Linked DNA regions of Marinobacterium aestuarii. The protein of the gene in region 1 interacts with the protein of each later gene in a pairwise test. Links are inferred from orthologs where the notes say so. Each region holds a gene or a part of one and is shown on either strand. Other genes may lie near its edges.

What was found.
Region 2: the proteins of recR (region 1) and recO interact in binary tests that used the Escherichia coli proteins (3 or more experiments, as listed by UniProt). The link is inferred for Marinobacterium aestuarii from one-to-one orthologs.

What each region holds. Positions count from the first base shown.
Region 1 is NZ_CP015839.1:1,820,070-1,829,752, reverse strand. Bases 4,303-7,274 are described here. They hold recR (recombination mediator RecR), read right to left. Parts: upstream 6,103-7,274; coding sequence 5,503-6,102; downstream 4,303-5,502. Other genes in these bases: dnaX (DNA polymerase III subunit gamma/tau), read right to left, coding at 6,451-7,274; A8C75_RS08160 (YbaB/EbfC family nucleoid-associated protein), read right to left, coding at 6,108-6,431; rnd (ribonuclease D), read right to left, coding at 4,317-5,495. Also shown: A8C75_RS08200 (carboxy terminal-processing peptidase), read left to right, coding at 1-290; A8C75_RS08195 (hypothetical protein), read left to right, coding at 300-1,049; A8C75_RS08190 (hypothetical protein), read right to left, coding at 1,060-1,377; rpsA (30S ribosomal protein S1), read left to right, coding at 1,629-3,308; A8C75_RS08180 (YcgN family cysteine cluster protein), read right to left, coding at 3,562-3,999; A8C75_RS08175 (YcgL domain-containing protein), read right to left, coding at 4,000-4,287; more of dnaX, read right to left, coding at 7,275-8,622; A8C75_RS08150 (MarR family winged helix-turn-helix transcriptional regulator), read left to right, coding at 8,829-9,293; A8C75_RS08145 (HlyD family secretion protein), read left to right, coding at 9,306-9,683. UniProt on the Escherichia coli protein: May play a role in DNA repair. It seems to be involved in an RecBC-independent recombinational process of DNA repair. It may act with RecF and RecO.
Region 2 is NZ_CP015839.1:3,983,011-3,992,716, forward strand. What follows is about bases 1-2,995. They hold recO (DNA repair protein RecO), read right to left. Parts: upstream 1,864-2,995; coding sequence 1,138-1,863; downstream 1-1,137. Other genes in these bases: acpS (holo-ACP synthase), read right to left, coding at 1-351; pdxJ (pyridoxine 5'-phosphate synthase), read right to left, coding at 348-1,118; era (GTPase Era), read right to left, coding at 1,965-2,888; rnc (ribonuclease III), read right to left, coding at 2,912-2,995. Also shown: more of rnc, read right to left, coding at 2,996-3,598; A8C75_RS17345 (DUF4845 domain-containing protein), read right to left, coding at 3,595-3,978; lepB (signal peptidase I), read right to left, coding at 4,011-4,823; lepA (translation elongation factor 4), read right to left, coding at 4,833-6,632; A8C75_RS17360 (DegQ family serine endoprotease), read right to left, coding at 6,830-8,227; A8C75_RS17365 (SoxR reducing system RseC family protein), read right to left, coding at 8,252-8,686; A8C75_RS17370 (MucB/RseB C-terminal domain-containing protein), read right to left, coding at 8,687-9,535; RNA polymerase sigma factor RpoE, read right to left, coding at 9,582-9,706. UniProt on the Escherichia coli protein: Involved in DNA repair and RecF pathway recombination.

The DNA.
Region 1 (9,683 bases):
AACACCTGACAGAAGCCGCCAAGGACAAAACCATTCCGCTAAACGAAACCGCGCTGCGCAAGGAACGCGACGAAGCCGAACAGTGGCAGCTCGACGCCCAGAACCGGCGCCGCGCCCTCAAGCAGCAGCCGCCACTGACGGCGCTGGCGGAACTTGAAGATGAACTGAAAAAAGATGAGCAGGGACGCCCCATCAGCTCAGAATCCATAGCACAGCTGGAAGAAACCGGCCGCATCCTGCTGGACATGGTAGATCTGACGTTCCGCTATACGGCCGCCGCCAAGGAATAAGACCCTGTCATGGTCAAACCCAGCCGCCAGATACTGATTCTGACAGGCGCGTCAGTGCTGATCGCAGCACTGGCGACCGGAGGCTATTTCACCTACCGCAAGATCCAGTCACAGCATGCGGCCACACAGCTAGAACTCGAGCAGCTCGGCTATACCAGCACAGGCCAGGCTCCGAGCAGCTCACAGCTCAAGGCACGCATGCAAAGCGCTGCAGCCACACCGGTACAGCAGCTGATCTACAACCTGACGGAAGAAAAGGAAAAGCTGACGCAGGCTAATCAGACCTTGCAGACACAGCTGGACGCTGCGCAGGAACAGGTCAAGTCGCTGCAGGAATACAGGCAACTCAACGAGTATTTCGCACCAAAAAATTTCGACCAGAAAATCATCCAGATCGAAAGCGACCTGAAATCATACCTAAGAAGACTGCCCGACGCAGATCGCTTCTCCGACCTGCAGATAGACATCATGGCGATTGCATCTGCACAGGAATACCGACGCTTTGCGCAACAAAACAGACTAATGCTGGATCAGGCTGAGCATGATCGCATCATTAACGATTATTTGCCGGGCTACGCCTTCTGTACCGGGGATGCCGTCGAGGTTGCCGCCAATAACGCCCTGGAAGAACGCATGCTGGCACAGTATCTGAGGACAAAGGATACGTCCCTGCTTTCGACAGCACTGCGCCAGGATTTTTTAGCGGTCATCAAGCCGTGCCAACTGGCGCTACGCCAGTCACTCGACACTCTACTTTAGACGAGCCGGTTCAGCCTTTCTTCGCCAGACGCGCACGCGCTTCAGCACGCTTAGCTTCTTCACGCTCACGCTTGGCAGCTTCCTTGGCTTCACGCTTGCGCGCAGCTTCGGCTTTCTGCTCTTCCTGAATACGGGCAAGGTCTTCCTGGCGCTGCTGCTCGCGCTCCTGCTTGAGGCGCGCTTTTTCGCGCAACTCTGCGGCAAATTCTTCGGACTTGCGGGAACGCTCGCTGGCAAGTTCTTCAATGCGCTCGCGCTTGCTTTCGGTAATGCTGGCTTCTAGCTCTTGCAACTTTGCGATCTGAGCTTCTATATCGTTTTTTGTCATGTAATCCTGGTAAGCACTCTGCTGGGGTTTGAAACTGAAACCAATTATACCGACAAGAGGCACCCGAACGCTATCTTAACAGGCACATTAGCTGTACAATATGGCTCCCTTATTGCGGCAAATCGGTGTCCCGTCAGCAACGGAGACTGTTGCCGCTTTATGTTTAATTTGACCTATACAGCTGACGGTATAGAAAGCTCGCGCCGCCCTACTTCTAATAACGGGCTGCCGACTTACCATAGGACCTATTCATGAGCGAAAGCTTTGCTGAACTATTTGAAGAATCCCTGCTAAACGTAGATATGACTCCGGGCACCCTCGTTATGGGTGAAGTTGTCGACATCGACAGCGATTGGGTTACCGTTAACGCAGGTCTCAAATCCGAAGCCGTTATCCCGCGCGTACAGTTCCTTAACGATAACAACGAACTTGAAATCAAGATCGGTGACACGGTTAAGGTCGCTCTGGAAGCGGTAGAAGACGGTTTCGGTGAAACCCGCCTGTCCCGTGAAAAAGCCAAACGTGCTGAAGCCTGGGAAGTACTGCAGACCAAATTCGAAGCCGAAGAAACTGTTACCGGTTACATCAGCGGCAAGGTCAAGGGCGGCTTCACTGTCAGCATCAACAACATTCAGGGCTTCCTGCCGGGCTCCCTGGTTGACGTGCGTCCCGTACGCGATGTCGACCACCTGGAAGGCAAGGAACTTGAATTCAAACTGATCAAGCTGGACCCCAAGCGCAACAATATCGTTGTTTCGCGTCGTGCGGTCCTGCAGGAAGCCAACAGCGCTCAACGCGACGAGCTGCTGGCTGCACTGCAAGAAGGCCAGGTTGTCAAGGGTTACGTCAAGAACCTGACCAACTACGGTGCCTTCATTGATCTGGGCGGCGTTGATGGCCTGCTGCACATCACTGACATGGCGTGGAAGCGCATCTCTCACCCGAGCGAAATGCTGAACCCGGGCGACGAGATCTCTGTCAAGATCATCAAGTTCGATCAGGAAACTGGCCGTATCTCGCTGGGTCTGAAACAGCTGAGCGAAGATCCGTGGGAAGCTATCAAGTCCCGCTACCCGTCCGGCAGCAAAGTACCCGCACGCATCACCAACCTGACCGATTACGGCTGCTTTGCCTCGATCGAAGACGGTGTTGAAGGCCTGGTACACGTTTCCGAAATGTCCTGGACCAACAAGAACATCCACCCGTCCAAAGTCGTGCAGATTGGCGACGAAGTCGAAGTGATGATCCTGGACGTGGACGAAGAGCGTCGTCGCATCTCCCTGGGTATCAAGCAGTGCACCGGTAATCCATGGGTTTCCTTCGCTGAGCAGCACGCTGCTGGCGATCGCGCTTCGGGCACCATCAAGACCATCACTGACTTCGGTATCTTCGTAGGTCTGGACAACGATCTCGATGGCCTGGTACACATGTCCGACATCACCTGGGAAGCTGATGCTGAAGCCGCCCTGCGCCAGTTCAAGAAAGGCGAAGAAGTTGAAGCTGTCATCCTGTCCATTGACGCTGAAAAAGAACGCATCTCGCTGGGTATCAAGCAGCTGGAAAGCGATCCGTTCAGCGAATACGTGGCAGCCAATGACAAGGGCACCATTGTCAACGGTATCGTCAAGTCGGTTGAAGCCAAAGCTGCCGTTATCGAGCTGGCTGAAGGCATCGACGCAGTACTGAAAGTATCCGAGCTGAGCGCTGAGCGCATCGACGACGCTACTACCGTACTGAAAGTCGGTGACAAGGTTGAAGCCAAGATCACCAACGTTGACCGTCGCAACCGCGCCATCAACCTTTCTATCCGCGCCAAAGACCAGGCTGAAGAAAAAGCAGCCATCAGTCACGTGCGCAACCAGGAAGTTGAAGTCGCTGGTCCGACCACCATCGGTGAGCTGATCAAACAGCAGATGCTGAAAAACAACTAAGCGATACTCTATCGCTTGGCAAAAAAGGAGCGCTTCGGCGCTCCTTTTTTATACCCACCAAAACCCAACTCACCCCATTCCGACACCAGCCGCAGACTTCAGCCACACAATCCAGATATCCATCCCGAACATCAGCCACAAGCCCTGTTCCTGCACATCCATGCGCCCACAGGATAAGTACATCCCTGCACAAAAAAGAGCGCCGTAGCGCCCCTTTCCGTTAACAAGTTACCGCCAGACAATTCGATAACGTCTATTCAATAACGTAGTCGACGAAGTCATCTTCACTGATCTGGTTATCCTTAACCTCATACCAGCTCAACACAGACGCATCAGCCTCAGCCACGGATTCGGCCCGACCACTGATCAGCGGATGCCAGTCCGGCAGATCCTTGCCTTCGTGAACCAGTCGGTAGGCACAGGTTCTGGGCAGCCAGTGGAACTCTTTCACATCTTCAGGGCGCAACTTGACGCAGGACGGCACCAGCGAACAACGCTTTTCATACTGAGTGCAGCGCCGCGTTTCCAGATCAAGCAGATGACAGACGACCGAGGTGTAAAACACCTCATGGGTATCCTCATCCTCAATCTTGTGCAGACAGCAGAGCGCGCAACCATCACAGAGCGACTCCCACTCATTGGACGTCATCTCTTCGAGTGACTTAGCACGCCAGAATACTTCCTGAGCCACCTAACGCACTCCGGTTTCTGGACGATCCGGATACAGATCGAGCATATAATCTTCCCTGGGCGGCGGCATCTGCAGGTAGTAACCATTTTCCGTAATGCCCGCCAGCATCTTCTCGACATCGATACGCGCCAGCTTGCGCCCGGGCTTGACCGGCATATCCATCAGATGCACCGGCGTGCCAAACATCGTGATCAGCGCCTCGGGCACTCGCGTAAGCAGCTCACGCTTTTCAACGTAGAGGTACATCTCGTCCTTGCGCGAACTTTTGTAAATACTGCAAATTTTCATATCAACTCTCATCTCTGTTCAAACGGGCGCTATTGCTCAAATCGACGCAACTGCACCAGCAGGTCGTCGCCTATCACTTCCTGGCGCCATCCCTGCAGCCCCGGCGGTAGCGCATAATCTGCACTCTCATCACTGCCGGTACGTATCAACGCCTCAATATCACGCCGGCGTAACAACAACTCCGGCGCCATATCCAGCGCTTCAGCACGCTCACGCCCCATCAGCTTCAAACGCTTGAGACGCGTATTCCAGATCACAGGCAGCGGCCTTGGGATCGGATCAACCGATTGCGCCTGGGGCGCAGCGGCGGCATTGCGCAAAAAATCCAGCATGGTCTCGCCATCTTCGCGCAAAATCCGCCGTTTCAGCTCAGGCACGCGGGACAGCTCGAGCGTGGTGCGCGGCCAGCGGGTAATAATGTCGAGCAATGTCTGATTGCGCAGCACCCGATTACGGGGCACATTGCGCAAGCGACACTGTTGCTCACGCCAGGCCGTCAAATCACGCAAGGCCGCCACCTTGTAGGGCGGCAGCGCCGCCATCTGGCTAAAGCGCAGATAGTACTGAATGCCGGTGACATCGGCATCAGGCGCATTGGCCAGCAACGCCAGCATTTCTTCCTGCAACCAGGACGTCATGCCCCTCTGCTCAAGCTCCGCCATCTGCAGACGACAGATCGCCGGCAGATAGGCCACATCCAGCGCCGCATACTGCTCCTGGCGCTGCGTCAGGGGACGCTGCAGCCAGTCCGATGTCGTTTCGCCCTTGCCGACCTGTACGCCGAGTACATTCTCCAGCATACGCTGCAGACCGACAGTAAAGCCCCAGCCGACAAAGCCGCCGGCCACCTGGGTATCAAACAGCGGACTGGGTAACACGCCAAACAGATGCTGGAACAACTCCAGATCTTCGGTGCTGGCATGCAGCACCTTGAGCACTGAAGGCTCGACAAAGAGCGCCAGCAAGGGCGCGAAGTCCGTGATAGACAGCGGGTCAATCAGGTAGCAGGCATGGTCGTCGGCCAGCTGAATAAGCCCGGCAATCGGATAAAAGGTATCCACCCGCTGAAACTCGGTATCCAGCGCAACCATGGGCAGCGTAAGCCAGTACTCGCACAGCTGCGCCAGTGCCTCATCGGTACCGACCCACACCGGCTCCTGCGCAGCACGTTCAAGCTGCTGCCAGTCATATCCATTTTCGTGCGCCATGCCTACCTCAATTCAGGGAACGTCGACCCGCCAGCGCGTGCGCCAGAGTACCACCATCGATAAACTCAAGTTCGCCACCCACAGGCACACCGTGGGCAATACGACTCACCCGAACACCCAGCTCGCGCACCTGCTCGGCGATATAGTGTGCCGTCGCTTCACCTTCCACCGTGGGATTGGTCGCCAGTATGACTTCGCGCACCTCACCGCCACGCAGCCGCTCGACGAGCGCATCGATACCCAGATCGTCGGGACCGACGCCATCAATAGGCGACAGATGCCCCTTGAGGACAAAATAATAGCCCCCGAACCCTCCCGTTTGCTCGATGGCCAGCATATCGACCGGCGACTCCAGCACACAGAGCACCGAGCGATCGCGACTGCTCGACGTACAGATGCCACAGGGAGACACTTCCGACAGGGTACGGCAGGACGCGCACTCACCAACCCGTTCCACCGCTTCGTGCAGCGACGCGGCCAGCTCCAGCGCCGCCGGACGGTCATGCTCAAGCAGATACAGTGCCATGCGCTGCGCCGACTTGGGACCCACACCCGGCAGGCAACGCAAGGATTTGATCAACTGCTGTATCAGAGGACTGAAAGACATCGTTATCAGAACGGCATATTAAAGCCCGGCGGCAACTGCATGCCGGCGGTGACTTTAGACATTTTATCCTTGGTATTGGTCTCAACCTTGCGTACGGCATCGTTGACGGCCGCCGCGATCAGGTCTTCCAGGATCTCTTTCTCTTCTTGCATCAGGCTGTCATCAATGGCAATCGACTTAACGTCGTGACGACCATTCATGACGATCTTGACCAGACCTGCGCCGGATTCACCGGTCACTTCTGCGCGCGCCACTTCTTCCTGCACGCGCTGCATGTCTTCCTGCATTTTCTGCGCCTGCTTCATCAGGCCACCCATGTTCTTCATCATCGTATTTATCCTCAGCCAATCAATTCGGTTCGAGCGGTACTACGGTATCTATATCAATATGAGCATCAAACTGCTGCAGAATATCCTGCACCAGCGGATCCTGCTCAATCGCCGCAACAGCCCGGGCCTGGCGCAGCTCACGCTGACGCTGGGCAAACTGATGCGGCGTTTCGCGGCCCTGGGCCGCACATTCGAATTCTACCTCAAGCGGCTGTGCAAAATAATCACGCAGCGCCTTGGTGATACGTTCGCGCTGGATCTCATTCAGCAGCGCCTGCTGTTGTGCCGTGTAGTGAAACCGCAGGTTTTGCCCCTGCACCGACTCCAGCGACAGATTCACCGCCAGACTCTCGGTCATCCCTCCCAAGCCAAGACCGGTGCAGAGCGCAACCCAGTCATCGGCCTGCAATGAATCCAGTGCCAGCGGCCTGGCCTGCACCGGAGCGATCTGAGTTGGCCGCGACACCGGTACTGACGACGAAGGCGACTGAGGCTGAACAGGCGACCCCGCCGCAGCGGACCGCGACGCCTGCAAGGAGGCGGGCTCAGATCGCCCAGTGTCAGCCCCTGATACAGTGCCAGCCCCTGACGCAGTCACGGGCGCGGCAGCTCCCTGAGGCGCCGACTGCGGCCGGGCGACAGCAGCGGACTCAGACTTTTTTGGCGGCGCTACTCCCATGAACGCCAGATCCGCATCACCCTGATCGTATCCGCCCGGTATATCCGACTCGTCGTACTCAGGCGACCCATCTGGCCTGGCACTCGCTGACACGGCAGACACCCGCTGCGATGCACTCTCAGACACAGGAGCGGGCGCAGGTGCGGCCACAGGAGCGGCAGCAGCGGTCATTACGGGCTCGGGCGCAAGCGCTGGCGCTGCAACCGGCGCCACAGCGAGAGCCTGCTCAGCACGCGATACAACAGCCTCACGGGCTGCATTGCGGACAGGTTGCGCGGCCTGCACATTGGCAACCCGCGCATTGGTAACCTGAGCATCCGTGTCAGCCACAGGCGGTGACGCGCTAGCGCTGGCTCCTGTATTGACACTGGCATTTGAACTGGCATTCGCAGCGGCGCTGGAAACAGGCGCGGGTCCCGCAGGCGCATCCGCAGGGCGAAAAGCCAGCATGCGCAACAGCACCATTTCCAGGCCTTCCCGGGCGTCCGGCACATAGGGCAGATCCCGTCGGCCCAGCAAGGCAATCTGGTAATACAGCTGTACATCTTCAGCGGTCAGGGCGCGGGACAGCGCCAATATCTGTTCGCGATCTCCCAGACTGTTATCCGCCGCATCGGGCAGCACCTGGGCAATGGCAACACGGTGCAACAGGCTGATCATGTCCCCGAGCACGCTGGCATAATCGGGCGAGAACTGCGCCAGATCCGCCACCGCCGCCAGCAACGCCTTCGCATCCCGGGCCGACAGGCATTCCAGCAGCCGACTTACCAGCATCTGATCGATGCTGCCAAGCATGGTCTGAACATCGAGCGTGGTAATAGTGCCGGCACCAAAGGCAATAGCCTGATCGGTCAGGCTCATGCCATCACGCATGGAGCCGTCGGCGGAGCGCGCCAGCAGCCAGAGCGCAGCCTCCTCGAACGGGATATTTTCCTCCCCCAGCACGAATCGCAGGTGCTCGACGATACGCTCGGGAATCATATTCTTGAGATTGAATTGCAGGCAGCGCGACAGGATGGTGACCGGCAACTTTTGCGGATCCGTCGTGGCCAGCAGGAATTTCACATGGGGCGGCGGCTCTTCCAGCGTTTTCAGCAAGGCATTGAAAGAGTGAGTCGACAGCATGTGCACCTCATCGATGAGGTACACCTTGTAGCGCCCGTGGGTCGGCGCGTACTGCACGTTTTCAAGCAGCTCGCGGGTATCCTCCACCTTGGTACGGGAGGCCGCATCGACTTCGATCAGATCAACGAAACGCCCTTCGGCAATCTCGCGACAGGCGCTGCACTGGCCGCATGGATCCGACGATACGCCGACCTCGCAGTTGAGTGACTTGGCAAACAGGCGCGCAATGGACGTCTTGCCCACGCCCCGCGTGCCGGTGAAAAGATAGGCATGGTGCAGCCGATCATCGTCCAGCGCATTGACCAGCGCCTTCAGTACGTGTTCCTGACCCACCATTTCCTGAAAACGCTTCGGACGCCATTTACGCGCCAGCACCTGATAGCTCATTGCTGCCCTGATTACGACTGAATATAACAGGCGCCTATGCTACCGGCTGAGTTGCCCTCGCGCCAGCACAACGACGGCCTTTAACCCGACCACGCAACGCTGCCAGACAGTCATCGGCGCCACTCCGCGACAGGGACCCGGCCTAGCCTTGCATATCTATAGTCGACTCATATAATAAGCATTGCTTACTATATAGAGTGCTTACCATGAATCACGACGCCAACCCGGGCTTCCTGTTCGCCGATATCGGCCGCCTGATGCGCCAGCGCTTCCAGCAGCAACTTGACCACAGCGAGCTGACCTACGCCCAGGCCCGGGCACTGATCTACATCAGTCGCTATCCGGGATCACGCCAGGTCGAGCTGGCCGAGCTGATGGAGATTCAGCCCATTACCCTGGCCCGGCTCATCGATCTGCTGCAGCAACAGCAGCTGGTAGAACGACGCGCCGACCCCAGGGACAGACGCGCCTACCGACTGCACACCACCGCTGCCGCACAAAACCCACTGCAGCAAATCCGCCAGATCGGCGCCGGTATTTACGAGCAGATGATGGACGGCCTGGATGCCCGTCAGCGTGATGAACTGGCGTCATCCCTAGTACAGATACGCAGCAACCTGTCCGGCAGCCAGACGCCCGCCAGCACTCACCCAGAGCCCCAGCCAATCTAGGAGACTGAACCGGTGACCACAACGCTCCCCCAAACCGAAAACACTCCGCCACCGCGCCGCAGATTTGCCGGTATCAGCCTGCGCACCCTGCTGATGGTCGTCATACCGTTACTGGCCGTCGCCATCGCCAGCCTGCTTTATCTGCGCAGCGGCCGTTACCTCGAAACAGACAACGCCTACCTCAAGGCCGACAAGGCCCCGATCAGCAGCGAAGTTTCGGGCACAGTGCTAGAGCTGAACGTGGGCGACAACGCCGCCGTCAGCAAAGGTGACCTGCTGTTTCAACTGGATCCGACCGAATTCCAGACGTCACTGCGTCGCGCCCAGGCACAGCTGGCCGCCGTCACAGCCGACATCCAGGCAAAACGCAGCAGCCACGCCGAGAAGCAG
Region 2 (9,706 bases), 2.2 Mb from region 1 along the record:
GACCACCAGCTGCTGCTCATCGCTGTAGGACAGGTGCAATCGGCTGATGCCCAGTTCAAGGGCGCGCGTCTGAGCCCCACCACTGAGCTGCAGGCCTGGTTTGCCCAGAGCATCGTGCGCGATTTCAAGGTGCTGCCAGCTCACACCACGGCCGATACCCGTGCCCAGCGCCTTGACCGCCGCCTCCTTGGCGGCGAAACGCTTGGCCAGATAACGCGCCTGATCCTGGCTGGCCTCAAAGCCCGCCAGCTCCTGTGGCCTGAGAATACGCTGCGCCAGGCGCGGCGTGCGCGCCAGAGCTGCGGCAATACGGTCGATCTGTACCAGATCGGTACCGATGCCGGCGATCATCGGCTGAGCGCATCCCGCTGTGGCTGCACCCGCGCCTGGGTTTCGAGCATCAGACGGCGCATCTCGGCAACCGCATCCTTGAGCCCGACAAAGACGGCGCGGGCGATCAGGCCGTGGCCGATATTCAGCTCATTCAGATGGGGGATTTCAGCAATCTGCTCGACATTGTGATAGTGCAGCCCGTGGCCCGCATTCACGATCAGACCCTTCTCCCAGGCATAGCAAGCAGCATCACGAATGCGCTCAAGCTCGGTGCGCTGTGCAGCGGCAGTCGTCGCATCGGCGTAGGCACCGGTGTGCAACTCAATGACCGGTGCACCGCAGCGCAACGTCGCATCGATCTGGGCGCGGTCGGGATCGATAAACAGCGACACCTCAATACCGGCGGCAGCAAGACGGTCACAGGCCGCTTTCATCTTGCCTTCCTGCCCCGCCACATCGAGGCCGCCTTCGGTGGTGAGCTCTTCACGCTTTTCCGGCACCAGGCAGCTGTGTGCCGGCCGAATCTCTTCGGCAAAAGCCAGCATTGCGTCGGTAACCGCCATTTCCAGATTCATGCGGGTCTGCAGGGTTTCTTTCAGCAGACGTACATCACGCTCCTGAATATGACGCAGGTCCTCGCGCAGATGCACCGTGATACCGTCGGCACCGGCTTCTTCAGCCAGTAGCGCTGCCTGCACGGGATCGGGGTAACGGGTGCCCCGGGCCTGACGCAGGGTAGCGATATGATCGATGTTGACTCCCAGCAACAAGCGGCTTGGCTCAATCACACTTATCTCCTTTCATTCAAGAGTGCCCTGCCACAATGCCCGCAGGCACGGCAGGGCGCTGAAAAAGTTCACGACTGCGCAGGGCCTTGCCACCGAGCATCTGATCCAGTGCCAGGCGCATCAGCCTTTTGGCCGCACGTCTTGTATGTGGCTCCGAATAATCATCTTCGCCAATGGCCAGCAGCTGCTGACCACCAAAGCAGCGCTGCCGATCGGTGTCGCGCAGCGCGGTGACAGACTGAAGTCCGCCTTCGGGTCGCAAAAAATACACCGCCTGAGCATCCAGATCACTCAGTTCCAGCGCATAGCCGATCTCACTCAGCAAATGCCGCTCGAACGTGCGCAGTGCACCCTCGATATCCTGCCCCGAGAGCAGTTCGGTCAGCGCGTACTGGTAATAAACATACAATCTGGGGTGGGGATCAATGGGCTGCAGCAGGCGCTGCAAGAGCTCGTTGAGGTAGAGGCCACAGAGCAGAGCCCGCCCCTGCAGAAAGACCGGTGGCGCCACGGCCTCGGCCTGACCGAGGGTTTTCAGCTCGCTGCGCCCAGACCAGCTCAGCTGCAGCGGCACAAACGCCTGAAGACTGGAGCGGGAACGCGAACCTGGACGGCGCGCGCCCCTGGCGACCAGGCTGACCTTGCCGTGTTCCAGCGTAAAGCAGTCCACCAGCAGGCTGGTATCTCGGTAGGGACGGGCATGCAGCACATAAGCCGCCTGCCCATCGACACGATAGTCCATCAGAAATACTCAGTATGCATGACGGCTTCCGAAGTGCTGATCAGGCCGACCATCGCGGCGCCGCAACCCAGGGTGCGGAGGCTATGCAGCGAGCACCCGCCTTAGTCGTCATAACCCAGACTGCGCAGTGCCCGGTCGTCATCCGCCCAGCCCTTGCGTACCTTGACCCAGAGGTTGAGCATGACCTTGCTGTCAAACATGCGTTCCATGTCCAGCCGGGCATCCCGGCCGATGGTTTTCATGCGTGCGCCCTTGTCACCGATCACAATGCGTTTTTGCCCTTCGCGCTCAACCAGTATCAGCGCACTGATGGTGAGCAGGCCATACTCGTCCTGTACAAACTGTTCAATCTCGACGGTGGTGCCGTAGGGAATTTCCTCCCCGAGATTGCGCATCAATTTTTCACGCACAAGCTCTGCAGCGACAAAACGCGAGCTGCGATTGGTAATCTGATCTTCCGGGTAATAGTGTTCAGCGGCGGGCATATGCTGCTCCACCAGTTCCTCCAGGCGCGGCACATTGTGACCGTTCTTGGCGGAAATGGGGATCACTTCAGCAAATTCACGCTTGGCGGTCACCATCTCCAGGTGCGGCAGCAATTCAGACTTGTCCTTAAGCTGATCCACCTTGTTGACCACCAGTACCACCGGGCAAGGTACCCAGGTGAGCTTCTCCAGCACCAGGTCGTCTTCGTCGGTCCAGGCGGTCCGGTCAACCACAAACACCACCAGGTCGACATCGCGCACCGCATCGGCGGCTGTTTTGTTCATGTAGCGGTTCAGTGCCTTGCCCTGATCACGGTGCAGCCCGGGAGTATCGACATAGATGACCTGCAGGTCGTCTTCGGTCTTGATGCCCAGGATCTGGTGCCGCGTGGTCTGGGGCTTGCGCGATGTGATGCTCAGCTTCTGACCGAGTATATGGTTCAGCAGCGTCGACTTGCCCACATTGGGGCGCCCGACAATCGCCACAAAGCCGCAGCGCTGCTCGCCCTCGTAGGGTTCAGCGCCAGGTACTGGTGGCATTTCCGGCATTTCAAATTCATCGCTCATTCGGCTTTCTCCACCTGCAGTCCGATCAGCGCAAGCCTTGCTGCTTCCTGCTCCGCCTGGCGGCGGCTATTGCCCTCACCTTCACTCGGCACCGTCAAGCCGGTCACATGACAGCGGATAAAGAAAGTCTGGGAATGGGCTTCACCGTCGACTGCAATCAATTCATAGTCCGGCAGTGCCAGACGTCGAGACTGCAGATGTTCCTGCAGCCGGGTCTTGGCATCCTTGAGGGATTCGTTCAGATCAAGCTCTTCCAGACGCTCCTTGAACCAGCGATGGATAAAGCCACGACAGACTTCCAGGTCGCTATCCAGATAGATGGCTCCCATCACCGCTTCGGTCGCATCGGCCAGAATCGAGTCACGCCTGAAACCGCCGCTTTTCAGCTCGCCGGAGCCCAGGCGCAGATACTCGCCCAGATCAAGCTCGCGGGCCACCTCGGCCAGGGTCTCGCCCTTGACCAGGCGCGCCCGCAGGCGGCTCAGCTGACCTTCACGCGCCTGGGGAAACTGCCGGAAGAGCGCATCGGCGATAACAAAGTTAACGATGGAATCACCGAGAAACTCCAACCGCTCGTTATTGCGTTTGCCGCAACTGCGGTGAGTAAGTGCCAGTTCCAGTAAAGATGGATCGTTAAAGCTATAGCCCAGACGTCGGCTAAGATCTGCGGTCGGTTTGATCAAGGTTTTATGACTTCGTAATGCTCGTTAAATTTAACCACGGCATCGACGTTATAAAACATCGGAACCCGCTCTTCATAGACAAGATCAAAATGGATCTTGCCGTCTATATTCTCAATTTTGAGGAAATCTTCCCGCGACAGCTCGGCCCGCACCTGGTTAATAATGGCGCGATCGTAAATCGTGCGCCGAATGGAACGAAATTCCTTGGACACCTGATCCTGATCGTTAATCACATTTTCAATAATGGATTTAACGGTCGCGTGCTCCTTGTACGGTGTAAACAGCTTAAAGCCTACCGCCAGAAAAACGCCGACAACGACCATCCCCATCAGGATGGAAACGAAAGACGCGCCCTGTTCCCTTTTCACAGCATTAATCATTTCAATCCCCTATTCACCAGGCAGCTACATGATTACTCAATCAGACGCACATCGCCGAACGACGGAAGACTGAAGAAGGTTTCCCAGTGCATCCAGACGGCGAAAGCCTTGCCCACCAGCAGTTCGTCCGGCACGAAGCCCCAGTAACGGCTGTCATTACTGTTGTCGCGGTTATCGCCCATGACAAAGTACTGCCCTTGTGGCACAACCCACTCACCGACAATTCCGCTGGCGGCAACATCATGGTAGACCTGGTGCTGAACCCCGTCCAGATTCTCCGCCAGCAGCAACTGCTGTGGTTTGAGGGGCGGAAGCTGGGCCAGAAGCTGCTGCGGCTGCGGCTTTCCATTCACAAATACGGTCTTGTTCTGGTAGCGGATACGATCACCCGGCAGACCAATGACGCGCTTGATGTAATTAACCGACGGGTCTTTCGGGTATTTAAAGACGACAACATCACCCGCCTCGGGCGTATTAAAATCGACGACTTTGGTATTCAGCACCGGCAGTCGCAGGCCGAAGTGATACTTGTTCACCAGAATGAAATCACCAATCTTCAGCGTCGGCAGCATGGAGCCCGACGGAATCTGAAACGGCTCAACCAGAAAGGAGCGCAGGACCAGCACCACAAAGAGCACCGGGAAGAGCGAACGGGAAAGATCGATCCAGCCTGGCACCTGGTTGAGCTTGATCAGTGTCTCCTGCGGCAGAGCCGCCGACAGCTGCAGCTGTGCTTTCTGTACCCTGGCACTGCGCGCCGGCGCCAGCCAGAACTTGTCCACACACCAGCCAATCGCGGCCAGAAAGGTCGCAACCACAAGTACCAAAGCAAAATCGAAATTCATCGTCTGTCCTTAACTGTCAACTTTCAGTACGGCAAGGAATGCATCCTGCGGAATCTCGACCCGGCCGACCTGCTTCATGCGTTTTTTGCCTTCTTTCTGCTTGGAGAGCAGTTTTTTCTTGCGGCTCACGTCGCCGCCATAGCACTTGGCCAGTACGTTCTTGCGCAGCGCCTTCACCGTACTGCGGGCAATAATTTTGCCGCCGAGCGCCGCCTGAATCGCGACATCGAACATCTGCCGCGGAATCAGCTCCTTCATCTTTTCGCACAACTGACGGCCACGATACTCGGCGTTATCCTTGTGCAGAATCACCGCCAGCGCATCAACCTTCTCGGCGTTGATGAGAATATCCATGCGCACCAGGCGGGCTGCTTCAAAGCGAATGAAGTTGTACTCGAGCGATGCATAGCCACGGCTGACTGACTTGAGTCGGTCAAAGAAGTCGAGTACGACCTCCGCCATGGGCAATTCATATTTCACCTGCACCTGCCGACCGACATAATGCATGTTTTTCTGAGTCCCGCGTTTTTCCACGCAGAGGCCGATAACCTGGCCGAGGAATTCCTGCGGCACCAGGATGTTGGCTTCAACGATGGGCTCACGCATTTCGCGCACTGAGCCGGGATCCGGCAGTTTGGACGGGCTGTCGATGTGTACGACTTCACCGGTGTTGAGCTCAAGCTCGTACACAACCGTGGGGGCTGTGGTGACCAGATCGAGGTCGTACTCACGCTCCAGTCGCTCCTGAATGATCTCCATGTGCAGCATGCCAAGGAAGCCGCAGCGAAAGCCGAAGCCCAGGGCATCAGAGGTTTCAGGCTCAAAGAACAGCGAGGCATCATTGAGCGTCAGCTTGTCGAGGGCGTCACGGAAATCCTGGTAATCATCCGCATCCGTCGGGAAGAGCCCGGCGTAGACCTGCGGCTGAACCTTCTTGAATCCCGGCAAGATTGGCGTATCCGGCGTCTTGGCGTGGGTCAGGGTATCGCCGACCGGCGCGCCGTGGATGTCCTTGATGCCGGCGATGATATAACCCACTTCACCCGCCTTGAGCGCATCTGTCGGTGTCTGCTTGGGGGTAAAAATACCCACCTGATCAACCGGGTAGGACACCCCGGTGGATTTGACCAGTACCTTTTCCTTGCGCCTCAGCACACCGTGCTTGACCCGCACGAGGGAGACCACGCCCTGATACTTGTCGAACCAGGAGTCAATAATCAGCGCCTGCAACGGTGCGTCCAGGTCACCAACCGGCGGCGGAATATGTGTGATCAGGGCTTCCAGCACATCACCAACGCCCATGCCACTCTTGGCCGAGCAGGCAACAGCATTACTGGCATCAATACCGATGACTTCTTCGATCTCTTCGCGCACACGCTCAGGCTCGGCCTGGGGCAGGTCCATCTTGTTCAGGATGGGCAGCACTTCCAGACCCTGCTCCAGCGCGGTGTAACAGTTGGCCACAGACTGCGCTTCCACACCCTGAGCTGCGTCTACTACCAACAGTGCACCTTCACAGGCAGCAAGGGAACGGGACACTTCGTACGAGAAGTCAACGTGTCCGGGGGTGTCGATAAAGTTCAGCTGATAGGTCTCGCCGTTCAGGGCATTGTACTTGAGCGTAACGCTCTGGGCCTTGATCGTAATGCCTCGCTCACGTTCCAGGTCCATTGAGTCCAGAACCTGCGCGGCCATTTCACGCTCAGCCAGGCCACCACAGGTCTGAATGAAGCGGTCAGCCAGGGTCGATTTACCATGGTCGATATGGGCGATGATGGAGAAGTTGCGAATATGATCGAGATTGCTCACGTGTAGGATACTCGGGATCAGCTGACCCTGGATGTTAGGGCGATAATTCAAAGCGACGAAGTTTACCGTATTTACCGCAGCGCGGCTATCGAATGCACGCGCCAGGGAAGTGCCCTGCACAGGCACAGTGCTCTGTGCTCAGAGCTCTAATCGACAGCCAGAACGAAACAGGGGGCCGGATGGCCCCCTGTCTTTATTTACTCGAGTTTGAGCGGAATAAACATCGGGCTTCCCCGACGCACGATGCGCAGAGGCACCGGCCGGTCAACTGGAAGCTTTTCCAGCGCCTGTTCAAACTGAGTCACACTCTCGATCACCTCTCCGTTTACCATGGTAATGACGTCCTCAACCACGAGCCCCGCATCCGCGCCGGCGCCAGGGTTAACCGCGCGTATTACCACGCCTGAACGCAGATTCCACTTTTCCTTGCGCTCGGTATCCAGCTCGCCGACAACCAGCTCAAGGCGATTGCTCACCAGCTCATCGGCACGGCCGGATGCGGCAAGCTGATCGCTGTTTTCAGGCAGTGCCTCTATAGTGACATCCAGCCGCTCATGCTTGCCGTTGCGCACTATATCAATAGGTACGGACTCCCCGGGCTTGATGCGACCAACCTGCGGCGGAAGGTCCGACGACAAATCGATATCCCGACCATCAAAGCGGTAAATCACATCGCCTTCCATGAAGCCTGACTTTTCGGCGGGGCTACCCGGCAATACTTTTGCAATCAGGGCACCGGCAGGCTTGTCGAGACCGAAGGACTCAGCGAGATCTCGGCTTACTTCCTGAATGATCACACCCAGCCAGCCACGAGTGACATGACCCTGGGTCTTGAGCTGTTCGGCAACATCCATGGCAACATCAATTGGAATAGCGAACGACAGCCCCATAAAACCGCCTGAGCGGGTGTAAATCTGTGAGTTTATGCCGACAACCTCGCCATTGAGGTTAAACAGCGGACCACCGGAGTTACCCGGATTGATCGCCACATCAGTCTGGATAAAAGGTACGTAGGACTCGTTGGCCAGTGCACGTTCGGTGGCACTGACGATCCCTGCGGTCACTGAATGGTCAAAGCCAAAGGGCGAGCCAATGGCAAGAACCCACTCACCCGCTTCCAGCGCCTCCGACGAACCAATACGCACAAAGGGCAACCCGGTCGCATCAATTTTCAGCACCGCCACATCCGCTCGCTCGTCCGAGCCAATCACCTGGGCTTCAAGCTCGCGCCGGTCACTGAGGCGTACCAGCACCTTGCCAGCTCCCTTGACCACATGATGATTGGTAAGAATGTAACCGTCTTTACTGATGACAAAACCGGAACCCAGCGAGCGCGGCGCGGGACGCGGCTGCTCGCCCAGCTCCGGCAACTGCTTGAAGAAATGCTTGAACATCTCAGGAATCTGCTCCGCATCAGGCCCCTCGAACGGATTGAGCGCAGACGCCTGGCCGGTCTTCTCTTTGGGTACCGTACTGATATTGACCACTGCAGGCGCCGCCTCCTTCACCAGACTTTTGAAGTCAGGCAATTCGGCATGCGCAGGCAACCATACCAGACACAACAGAATGCTGAGTACTACTTTCATTGACTGCATGGATTCAGACCTTTTGAGGGCACACTAGATAATATTCATCAGTACAGGCTGGTAACGACAGGAGCGCGCCAGACGTTGCCCGGCGCCCCTGACCAGCAACAAACCCGCTGCCAGACCAAAGAAGCTGCCAATAACCGAGGGCAACTCGGACACACCGTAAAAGGATCCCAGGTATCCACCCAGAAAGAGCAGGACAAGAGGCAGGGTATAGAGCAGCACCGAGGCTTGCAGAAAACTGCCTTCCTCGATGCCGACACTGACCCTGTCACCTACGCGCGCCACAAGGCCATGCGGGTTATCAATCAGCAGACGTTCGCTGCGCTTGCTGGCATATTCTGCCAGTACACGCTGGCCGCATCCCTTGCTGGCGCTGCAGCTCTGGCAGGTGCCTGTGCGATCGGACTCAACCCAGATACCTTCGCCATCCACAGCCACCACAACAGCATCTTCCTGCAGCATTTACTGGCTGACCTGAACTGAAGCGGCAATACGATCCGCAATCATCAGCGGCACATCACCCACAACCGTCACGAAGTCATCACCGCGACGTTTTCCGACCGCGATCATGTCCTTGGACTGCGCAGCGCCGGCGGCAACCGTCTGACGCCCGAACGGTTCGATGCAAACGGATACCGAATGACGCCCATCGGAAAACAGCATCACTTCAGCATCGGGCATCACTTCATGACGCACCTTGGTAAAGCCATCCGGCAACCACTGAGCTCGCCAGCCTGGTTCTTTGACGCCAAGCATATGCTGATGCTGATCGATGTAGCGCTCAAGCCCGCGTGACAGTCGAATCACATCCGCCTGCGGAGCTCCCTGGGCGGCATAACCACTCTCGTGCCCATAGCGGGCCCGCACGAAATCGGCGGAACTGCTCACCGACGGCAACAGGTATTGCGGCTGGCTGCTGGCAACCGTGTTTATCGGCTCAGCATTGAAGCCCTGCACACCCAAAATGACCACTGCCGTCACGGAGGCGGCCGTGGCCATGCTGATCAGCGGCTTCCAGTAACGCCCGGCTTCGATCTTGCGGGGAGCCGTTTCCTGCTCGGCATCGAATTCTCCTGTATCCAGCAGCGGCCCCACATCAGCACTGGCTATCTGCGCCATCACACCGGCACTGATATCAGTAATCACCGTATCGCGCTCGCCCTTGAGGGCTGAGCGTGTCAGGTGGTAACGGCGCCACTTTTCACCCATCGCCGGCTTCTCATCCAGCGTAGACAGCAGCCGACGCGTTTCAAAGTCATTGGCTTCACCGTCCACAAGCGCCGACAGGGTATCGTTGAACTCATCACTCATGGTTTTCCCTCAAACACATTCTCGTCATGTTCCCGGCAGCTCTCCGTCACTCCGCCAGAAAAGGCACTATCTCTTTATCGATCGCCTCTCGCGCCCTGAAAATACGGGAACGAACCGTTCCCACCGGGCAATCCATGACATTGGCGATATCTTCATAACTTAAACCATCGA